3 regions of the Alteromonas sp. McT4-15 genome follow, and region 2 is predicted to be linked to each of the others. Evidence: predicted binding sites of a transcription regulator. Region 2 holds the regulator's gene; each other region holds the start of a gene.
What was found. Region 2 encodes FNR, which switches genes on or off when oxygen is low (the NO sensors DNR and NnrR bind a similar motif). Its sites were predicted from a motif close to TTGATCTAGATCAA; they were not measured.
Positions count from the first base shown of each region.

Region 1: the regulator FNR is predicted to act here: its motif matches at 1,201-1,214, upstream of nrdG (anaerobic ribonucleoside-triphosphate reductase activating protein).
Region 3: the regulator FNR is predicted to act here: its motif matches at 1,817-1,830, upstream of LHL20_RS00485 (high-potential iron-sulfur protein).

Region 1 covers NZ_JAJALG010000001.1:167,383-170,662, reverse strand. Annotated here, with positions in the region: gene nrdD (anaerobic ribonucleoside-triphosphate reductase) at 1-677, opposite strand, end outside; gene nrdG (anaerobic ribonucleoside-triphosphate reductase activating protein) at 664-1,140, opposite strand; gene LHL20_RS00740 (Tn7-like element transposition protein TnsE) at 1,333-2,988, opposite strand; gene LHL20_RS00735 (TnsD family Tn7-like transposition protein) at 3,003-3,280, opposite strand, start outside.
Region 2 covers NZ_JAJALG010000044.1:15,358-18,637, reverse strand. Annotated here, with positions in the region: gene ttcA (tRNA 2-thiocytidine(32) synthetase TtcA) at 1-293, opposite strand, end outside; gene uspE (universal stress protein UspE) at 440-1,363, opposite strand; gene fnr (fumarate/nitrate reduction transcriptional regulator Fnr) at 1,534-2,274, opposite strand; gene LHL20_RS19045 (sulfite exporter TauE/SafE family protein) at 2,326-2,985, opposite strand; gene ccoS (cbb3-type cytochrome oxidase assembly protein CcoS) at 2,972-3,250, opposite strand; gene LHL20_RS19035 (heavy metal translocating P-type ATPase) at 3,252-3,280, opposite strand, start outside.
Region 3 covers NZ_JAJALG010000001.1:106,607-109,886, reverse strand. Annotated here, with positions in the region: gene LHL20_RS00500 (exonuclease domain-containing protein) at 1-771, opposite strand, end outside; gene LHL20_RS00495 (CPXCG motif-containing cysteine-rich protein) at 956-1,147, shown strand; gene LHL20_RS00490 (flavin reductase family protein) at 1,140-1,769, shown strand; gene LHL20_RS00485 (high-potential iron-sulfur protein) at 1,978-2,271, shown strand; gene LHL20_RS00480 (amidase) at 2,360-3,280, opposite strand, start outside.

The DNA.
Region 1 (3,280 bases), on a different contig from region 2:
GGTTTGCTCATATCGGGAAACACAAACTCGCCAAACATTGAGTCAAAGTAGAATTTGTCATAAAGCGATATGTTCCAAAACACACTCTGATAGCCGCGAGCCGCCGCTGGCTGGTTTAGGGCATAAACGACATGCTGTAGATGGTTAGCGACTTCTTTTGCATGCGTGTTGAGATAGTTTTCTCCATAATCCCGACGCGCAAAATGGTCGAAATAAATCAGAAATTCGACAGTCGCAATGGCTCCTGCAAATTGGGCACTGATGGCAAATACCAAGTTTACGAAGCTGCCGCAGAAAGACTCGATATGTTGAGGAGCCTTGGATTCACCGCCAAGTTCAGTCAACCCATTTAAGAGAAACGGATACATGGTAATTGAGGTGCAGTATGGTTTTAGGCTGGTTTCATCATGCACGTAGATTTCATGTGACTCGATCTGTCGCTGGTACTCAAGTGCAAGTTCATGACCAAATAGCTCTTCAATTTTATTACTCACTAATGCTCGGTTTACCTGAATAAAATAGTCTTTCATCAGTTCAGCCTCGAGCGTGGCAATGTTTTTATGTGTCACATTTGCGTTGGCGTCTAACTTCGCGCCATCAGCTGCTGTTTCAGCATTTAAATAACTATCGATAAACTGTAGTTTTTGTTTTATGTGTTTTTCATCAAGGGTTAGCACACTGATTCTCCCAAAATTTATGGTTTAGTAATTCACCTGTATTGACGTCTATTAGTTTTTGATTGGTCGACGGGGAGTCGAGTCCGCCAAGTGAAAATATCCACTTACCGGTTTTCAGGAATGACAATTGTTCTTGGATTTTTGAGGATACTCTGGGTAATCCGGTGTAAAGACAGGTCTTCAGTTGGGATTGTCTGGCAATACGAAGCTTTTCAATTAGCGCCTCTGCATACCATTCACCTCCAAAGAAGAGCACACAGGTTATAAAGCCCTCATATTTTTTAAGGTAAGCGGCAAATGCTTCATTCGTTAGGGATACTCCCAAGTTGCCGTCCCAAATCTCTTCGCTATGGCAGCCTTCACAACGTAGTTTACAACCGGTGATAGTAAAGCCGAGCGACACTTCATCAGGTACTTCTTGGAAAAGCACTTGAGGTTCCAGTGTGTTAAAAAGGGGCTGCATTAGATAACCCAAACAACTATATGTTGTGCTAAATAATCACACGAGACACTATATGTTGTATTGATCCAGATCAAGGCTTGCAACTGCCAATCATTTTTTCACAGCGCAATAGGATGCAACCCACTTCTTCGCAAAGCAACCGCTCGAAGCTAGAATAGCCACTCTGACGGAAGCGGTATTAATATATTTCTGCTACATTCCTATAACTTTATCAGCGGCTCTTGCTACCCATGATTCAAGAGCATCTAGTTCGTTTTTTATCTTGTTGTCAGGGTGACCTAAATATTCTCTAACCGAAGTGTTTTGTGAAATAAACTGTCGTTTCCAGCTCATTGCATTCAACCTTTCGTCCTTATATGCCGTCATCAACTCATCTAAAATCCTTTGAAAAGTAACAGCGGTATCGCCTGCTCGAAAAAACAATGTGGATAAGCTTTCAGCTTCTAATGTCCCGTCTTTCTTTAACTTACTGGTTAGTTCAATTTCTAGTATCTGAATCGTCGTCGATTTATCTCGCTTAATAACAGCATGGCAGTACCGACGCGGTCTATCCCCAACTAAATGCTGACTGCGACATCTTTTCTTCGGGACATCTCCGATTTTGCTCTCAATTTGCCACCCATGTTCTTCTTCCAGTTTTCGCAGCATGGACTGAAAGAATACAATTTTCTCGGGCGCATCTACTAAGTCCGGAGGGTCAAGATTGTCGACATCGGCCTTTAGAGCTTTTCCTTTGTCACTCCCTTGTTGCAGGCTAGCCAATTCTTTAGGAGTCTGCTCTTCTATCTCTTCAAGGTCTGGTTCAGATTGGGGTGGCAGCGCCTTCACATTCCTTGGGCTACGCCTTGTATCGAGCTCCACATCAAAATTTAATCCGCTTCGCCCTAACTTTACAGAGTGCCGCTTTTTACTGGATTTCGGATTCGTGTCTGGGTCCAGTTCTCTAATATCTACGGGTGGTTTGTTAAGTGGTTTAGGTTTTTCGTCATTTTCTTTAGGGTCTTTGCTCAGCAATAGGTGGTCATCAGGGTGTGAGAAATATACAACATCAAGGTCAGGCGCCTTCAGACCAGAAACTGACCTAATTTCACGAATAAACACCTGATTTTCTTCAGCCTCTCTGCCCGTATAGCCTGAAAGTGAAATTTCACAGTAGCTCAAGTCTGGCGTTGTAAAATCAAATGTCCAACGATCTGCACCGTTTTCAACAATTGAATTCTGATTAATTGATTTAAAAACAGAGCCGAAGCTATCTTGCGTGTCAGAATCAAAGAATAACCAAGTAAAGAACTTTCTGTACTGTAGGCTGTTCATATACCTAACAGGGATATTGGCAGACAACTCAACGTTACCAACCCAATCTTCAGACCAGGACTTACCAAGTTGCCAGGTATTCCCCTGATAAACAGCAGCGCGCACCACTTCTGAAGAATGAAAGAAAAGCATGCGTGCGACTTCTGCTATTGGTAACCAATATACTTTTTCGTCAGTTTCGATTCTGTACAGAACGCAATTGTCGAATTGTTCTGAAAAATCATCGACACGTTTTAAGGTGCGAGGTAGTTGTCGAAAATCTACTTTTTTCCAGCTGTCCTGCTGAGGCAACATAACCGTTTCTGTCCATCCCTGAGCCTTGTTTTCTGTTGATGTTCTTGGAAAGACAGTTCCGGGGACTAAGGCTGGTAATAGATCGATAGGCAAACCCTTCCTAAAATAACCTAGATCATCCCGGTAAAAATAACAAATGACTTTCCACTCTTGCCCTGGATTCTGATACCAATCTCCCAACAATATTAGCTTTGATTCTTTAGGTATTCCGCGAATTCCAATCTCATCAATATTAGACATAAATCGGGCTATCCTTAACTTTGTTCTAAACGTCGTATTTCGGCTTCAATCTTGGGGGTTACTAATTCTATTCGAATTGCAGCTGTTCTGAGTAAACGCCAACGTTTCACCTCAAGGTCGTTCGATTTCATTTGTTCGTAAGCAATCCTCAATCTGTGGAGTTGAAAGTCTTCTACCGATTCTTCATGATCAGTGAGCCATTGGCTGGTCGCTGGTAGATCAGGCAAATGTTTCTCAACTGAATTTGACCGGGGCAGTTCCTTAATGATTCGAGTTCTTGTCAAACGCGGTC
Region 2 (3,280 bases):
AAAATATGCTCCGGGAAACCGGGCTGTTTCTGGTCTAGGTTTACGGCAACAATATCAAAGTGAATAGGCGCAATCTTCTTTAAGAATAAAAGAATGTCGAGCATGGTGTAACTGTCTTTACCGCCTGATAGGCACACCATTACCTTGTCATTATTTTCAATCATTCCAAAATCGCCAATGGCTTTACCCACATTTCGGCGAAGGCGTTTTTGAAGTTTGTTGAAGTTGTACTTTTGCTTACTTTGCGTCGCATTTAGAGGCGCCGCATCAGCACCATTTGTGCCTAGACTCATAATTAACTAGCTTGGTTTGTAATAAAAAGCACATTATACAATAAAGCACCTTTTCGAAACCATGCCTGCGCACGTTAATTTATTCGCTATTGTTCGTTCAGAGTTCTTGTTCGTTCAAAATAATGACATCCTACTTTGCACAGCACTTAGTTTGCCAACGGTGATACAAAACCGTCGGGCTTGAGTGCCAACACATCGCAGTTCAGTTCATCGATAACATGTTCTGCAGTATTACCAATCAAAGCGGCTGAAATGCCAACTCTGCCAACTGTGCCGATGATAACGAGTTCTGCGTCAATGTCTTTTGCAACCATGGGGATAACCTTTTCTGGCAATCCTTCTTTAACTACGCATTTATTATCAGGTACACCATATTTAAGTGCATGGGCGCGCATTTCATTCTGGTGGTGTTGCTTAACCGCATCATGATAAGTGTCAGGGTCGAACTCAGGGACTTCAATAGCAATATTTAGCGGTGTAGAAGGGTAGCTGTTAACAAGATTGACATTCCCTTTTAAAAGCGACGCATAGTCGTTGGCAATAACGGTAATTTTATCATTGAGCGCAGCATGTTCGTCGTCTTCAGTACCTACGTTTACAGCAGCAATAATTTCGCCACCTTCTGGCCAATCGTGCTCTTTTACCAATAATACTGGACGAGGGCATTTACGCATCAGGTGCCAGTCTGTGGGCGTAAATATAACGGATGCCAAGTCATCATGTTTCTTAGTTGCTTTAACCACTAAATCGATTTGATTGTCCAAGGCATAATGAATAATTGATTCATAGGCGCGATTATTCCACTCAACAACAATATCAGTTTCTCCATAGCCTTGCTTGTGAAGCTCTCCTGATAGCCATTTGGCGTGTTCGTTAGTGACGGCGTCGCGCATTGACTCTCTTTCATCAGGGCTAAGCATAGTGGTCATGTCATAAGAGAGATCGTATACCACCATCATGGCTGTTACTGAAGCGCCCAATTTTGACGCTAATTCGTAGGCCCTGCTTAAGGCAGGTTGGTTGTCTCGCTCGGCATCAACAACAGCAAGGATGCGTTTGTACTCAATCATAACTACCCCTTATAAACAAAAGCTTAGTATTTAGTTTTATAAATAAGTTGGACGCTTAAGGTAAGTGTAAACGACAATACTAAAAACGTTAGTTGTTTTAGATCAATAAATAAAAAAGGCGCTTTCAAAGCGCCAATCTTAATCTTGTTATCAGTTGTTGATTAGGGTTCCTAACCGTTACACACAACGCTGGGACCGTTAAGCGCTTCTAGTTTTGTACTAAGTCGATCAAAATCTAAAATAGTAATAAGCTTGCCATCTACCTTGATAATACCGTCTTTTTGGAAGCGACTTAACAGGCGACTTATCGTTTCGATAGTCAAACCTAAATAGTTACCTATTTCATTACGTGTCATCGTTAAGTGAAACTCTCTGTGTGAAAAACCACGTTCTTCAAAACGTTGAGACAAATGCGAGATGAAATATAAGAGACGTTCTTGGGCTGTGCGTTTATTTAACAGCATAATCATATCGTGATCTTGCTTAATTTCCGCACTCATGAAGCTCATAATCTGGTGACGAAGTTTTGGAAATTGTACTGACATTTCATCTAACGTTTCGTAGGGAAGTTCGCACACCATTGCAGTTTCAAGAGCCTGCGTGTAGCTTTGATGCTGATTTTCACGTAGTGCATCAAAGCCTATGATATCGCCAGGAAAGTGAAAACCTGTTATCTGCTCTTCACCTTCTTTGTTTGTAACAAAAGACTTAAATGAGCCTGTGCGAACAGCAAAGAGTGAACGAAAGGTATCGCCAGTTTGGATAAGCGTATCGCCCTTATGGAGTGGTTTTTTACGCTCAATAATGTCATCAAGAGACTCAATTTCTGTCTTATTCAATGCCACTGGTAGACATAAATGACTGAAACTGCAGTTTTGACAATGTATAGAGAATTGGCTTCCTTTGCTCATAAATACTAACTCACAAATTACAGGGTTTACTTTGTTATGATACCGCAAGATTTAGGCGATTGCGCGATAAATCAGATAAACAGCATATATAGCCATTATGCTCGCGATCCCTTGTCTAACCAATATGTTTTTAAATCCTGAGATCAACCATTGGCTACCCAAGCTTGTCGCAATCAGTGTAGGCAATGTGCCTAACCCAAAGAAGAACATAATTGCGCTACCTTGCAAGGCACTGCCAGAAGCCAATGACCATGTTAATGTCGAATACACTAACCCGCACGGTAACCATCCCCAAATAAAGCCGTAGGGAAAGGCGCTCAGCGGCGTCCTAAATGGTAAAAAACGTTTAGAGTAAGGCTGTATTTTTTTAAATATTCCGTTGCCCAACCGTTCTAGTTTGGTTAAGCCGGTATACCACTGCCCGAGATAGCATGCCAATAGCAGTAGCATGATGCCGCTAATCAGTGAAAGTGCATAATTCGCGAGGGGAATATAATCAGCGGCAATTTTTCCAAAAAAACCAGTTATACCGCCTGCGATGGTATAACTCACAATGCGCCCAATATTATAAGTCAGTGTATAGGGGAAGGGGGAAATGCCTTTGGGGGTAACCATTCGTAGTGCGGTTACAATACCCCCACACATTCCTACACAGTGAACGCCGCCTGCGAGGCCAATAAGAAAGGCAGAAAAGTAATTAATGCCTTCCATGAGTCTCGTTTTCAGGTTGATTGACTGATGTTTTCGCTGTGTTCGTGTGTTTAGATAAGTGAGTTAATTCTTCTTTTTCTTGCAGTTTCTTACGTTGTTCTGCAAGTTGTTTTTCCTCTGGCGACAGATCATCATCAAACAAAATACTGTAGCCTTGACGATCGAGGTCTTCAAACTGATTGGACTTTACAGCCCAAAAGAAAATAACGATAGCGACGGCCACGATAATGATGGCGATGGGTATAAGGACGTAAATAATGCTCATGCTACTTACTCAATAGTCGGGTTGAGTTTG
Region 3 (3,280 bases), on a different contig from region 2:
CAGTTTAAGTCCGAGGGCGTATAACAATTGATCTTTATAAAAGCATGCGGACACACCATGGGTTTGCGGAAAGTCACTTCGAGATAGGGTTTCTAATTCGCTATCACTTAAGTCATTAAGCTGTCGATAGCAGTTTGCATAAAACCACGCCGCCTGCGTGTCTTCTTTTGTTTCAAAACGCGCAACGTCACTAACAGAATCTGCGCGTGTTCGCATTACCCCCAAGTCGCGCATTGAAAACTGATTTAAACGGCTTTTGGTGTTACCAAAATACAAAAATAATAGGAAACGCAGCGCTTCATCGAACAGGCACACCAAATAATCATCACTAGAGAAACTCGCTGGCCAGCCCTTTTGTTCAACTTCATTGCGAAGCAGTGTGACTAGTTTGGGTTTCGTCAGCGATGCAAGACCACTCACACTGGTGTACTCGCCAAGTAACCCCAGCAGTGCCTCTTTGGTTAAAACACCAGCAATATCGCTTATTGACGCGCTTGAAAGATCACCAAACCAGCCATTGTCTATCAACCAGTCTATCTGCTGTTGAGGGGCGGTAATTTCTGCATAATTAAACTGCCTGCGATCAATAACGGCATACTTTCTATTTGCCGCGCGAACCACAACGCACTGTTTATCTTCATCAAGCGCTTTGAAATTGGAAATAAAACGCGCCGCTTCATCAGTTAACAGCGTCGCGCTTGCCCCCTCAAAGAAGTGCAAGAATTCATAAAAATGCGTTAAATAATAACGTGGAGGCAAGTCTTTTCGCATAGTAATTACTGTAATGCTGAACACGCAAATAGTGTATATTTATACAGATAAATTAACAACTCTCGTGCGCTTCAGTTTGCGTTTACGTATGCCAATTGCCTACAGCGAAAACCTGTTGAAAGATGATCACCCGCCGCCTTCACCACGTACCATATAGTACTAGAGTAAAACGGTGAACAATTTTATGAGCTTAACCCGCGCGATGGGCTTTTCTTGCCCTTATTGTATGGCCCCGAACGACGTTGAAATTGATGAAATAAATGATGTTGGACAAGTGCAAGTACTTGACTGTCAGGTATGTTGCCAGCCGATTGAACTTAACGTTTACCAGCATGGCGATGAACTTCAACTAGAGGCTACGCGAGAAAATGACTAGCCCCTTGTTTAAAACCGACATCGACAGCATGGAACAGCGCTATCGCGCTAACCTTATAAACAGCTTATCCGGCTTTAAGCCTGCAGTGCTGTTAGGCACCTCCGATGGTACTACGCACAATGTCGCAATTATCAGTTCGGTGGTGCACATCGGTGCTAATCCGCCGCTACTTGGCATGATCATGCGTCCGCACACGGTCCAACGAGACTCATTGGGTAATATTAAAAAAAGTGGCTTTTATACGCTAAACCACGTCAGTACCGACTGGATTGATAAAGCGCACCAAACCTCTGCACGCTATGCGCCGGATGAAAGTGAATTTGACGCCGTGGGCCTAACACCATTTTTTAGTGAGACCTTTTCGGCACCTTTTGTAAAAGAAAGTGAAGTGAAAATCGGGCTTAAAGTGGCACAACATTTCACGCTCATCAACGATACAGAGATGATCATAGGCGAAATTCAAGAGCTACATATCAGCGAAGACTATATTGCAAGTGATGGGTTTGTTGATATTGAAGGGCTGAAGAGCGCCTGTATATCAGGTTTAGATAGTTATCACGCAACGAGCCGTTTGGCACAGTTCGCCTACGCCAAGCCCGGTATAGCGCTAAAAACGAAGTGAACTTTGTCTTCGATGCTGTATCAAACACATAGGCGTGTGACGTTTATTTAATGTAGATCAATAGAAAGTGTACGTTTTTATTCGATCTTTTTTGAAAAAGAGATAGTATCTAGTTATGTAAAAAAACCTGCCGCTTTGGCAGGTTTTTGCGTTTAAGGCGCTAAATAAAAAAGAATCATTATCGTTTCTATCTCTTAAGGAGAGTGTTATGAAATCTGTAAATCGCCGCGACTTTCTTAAGCTGTCAGGCTCTACAGTAATTGGTCTTACATTAGGTGGCGTTGCGCTTCGCGCGCAAGCACAAGAGCAATTAAGTGCAGATGATGCAACTGCAAAAGCATTAAACTACACCCCATCATCAACCGTTGATGGTGCTAAATGTGCTAACTGCATGTATGTACAAGGTAGTGATGGTGAGCAATACCGTCCTTGTAACATCTTCCCGAACAAGCTGGTAAATGCAGACGGTTGGTGTAGTGCATGGGTGAAAAAGCCAGGCTAACAAGCAGTTATACTACCGCTTTTTGCTATTCACATTTGAAAGCCCCGACAACACATCGGGGCTTTTTTATGTGTCAGTTAACCTCACGCTATGGCTGATAAGGCTTTGTTACTGCTTTAAGTGCAGGGTTATCAAATCGAGTAGGCAGCAAGCTTGGTGTGATGTAAAAACCGTGTTTTGCTTCAAATACACTGCCAATACTAAGCACTTTTTCATCTTGCCACTTCGCCCCAATAAAGCTTATTCCCACGGGTAAATCTTTTACGGCACCAGCAGGAATGGTTAGGTGCGGATACCCAGCAACTGCGGCTAAGTAGCCAATACCGATAAACCCTGCAGGTGAGTGATCGCCATAAACGCCATCAATGAGAAACGAGGGACTATTTGAAGGTGCGACAAGCACATCAACCTTGTGCTTTGCCATCAACGCATCAATACCACTCTTACCAGCTGTATCTTGAATGAGCGACACGGCATTCTTATAGTTTTCACTTTCCAGTGAATCAGATGCCAACGACTTCTCGAAAATACTCTGATCGAACAATGCTAGTTCGCGCTCACTTTGGCTATTAAATGCTATCAGGCCTTCGAGGTCTCGAGCGGGCAATTGTGCCGGCGAAGAGGCCAGGTATTCATTAATAGATGCATGGAATTCGCTTAACAATACGTTGTACGAGTCTCGCCAGAAGGTATCTGGCTGATTGAAATCGCTAATTTCAACTAACGTAGCGCCAGATGCTTTAAGTTGTTCAAGTGCTTGCTCGTAAATGGCAAGTACGTGAGGATTATCACCTTGACGATAACGCACAACGCCTACAGAGATACCTTTTAAGTCTGTTGCTATTAAAGAGGACGTAGGTAATGTTGGAATATGCGTATCTGCATCAGCAGTTGCTTTATCTTGAGCATCGCTACCTGCCATCACTGACGTCATCAACCAAGCATCTTGCACCGTAGCGGTCATTGGGCCCGCGGTATCTTGGCTAAATGAGATGGGTACAATGTGGGT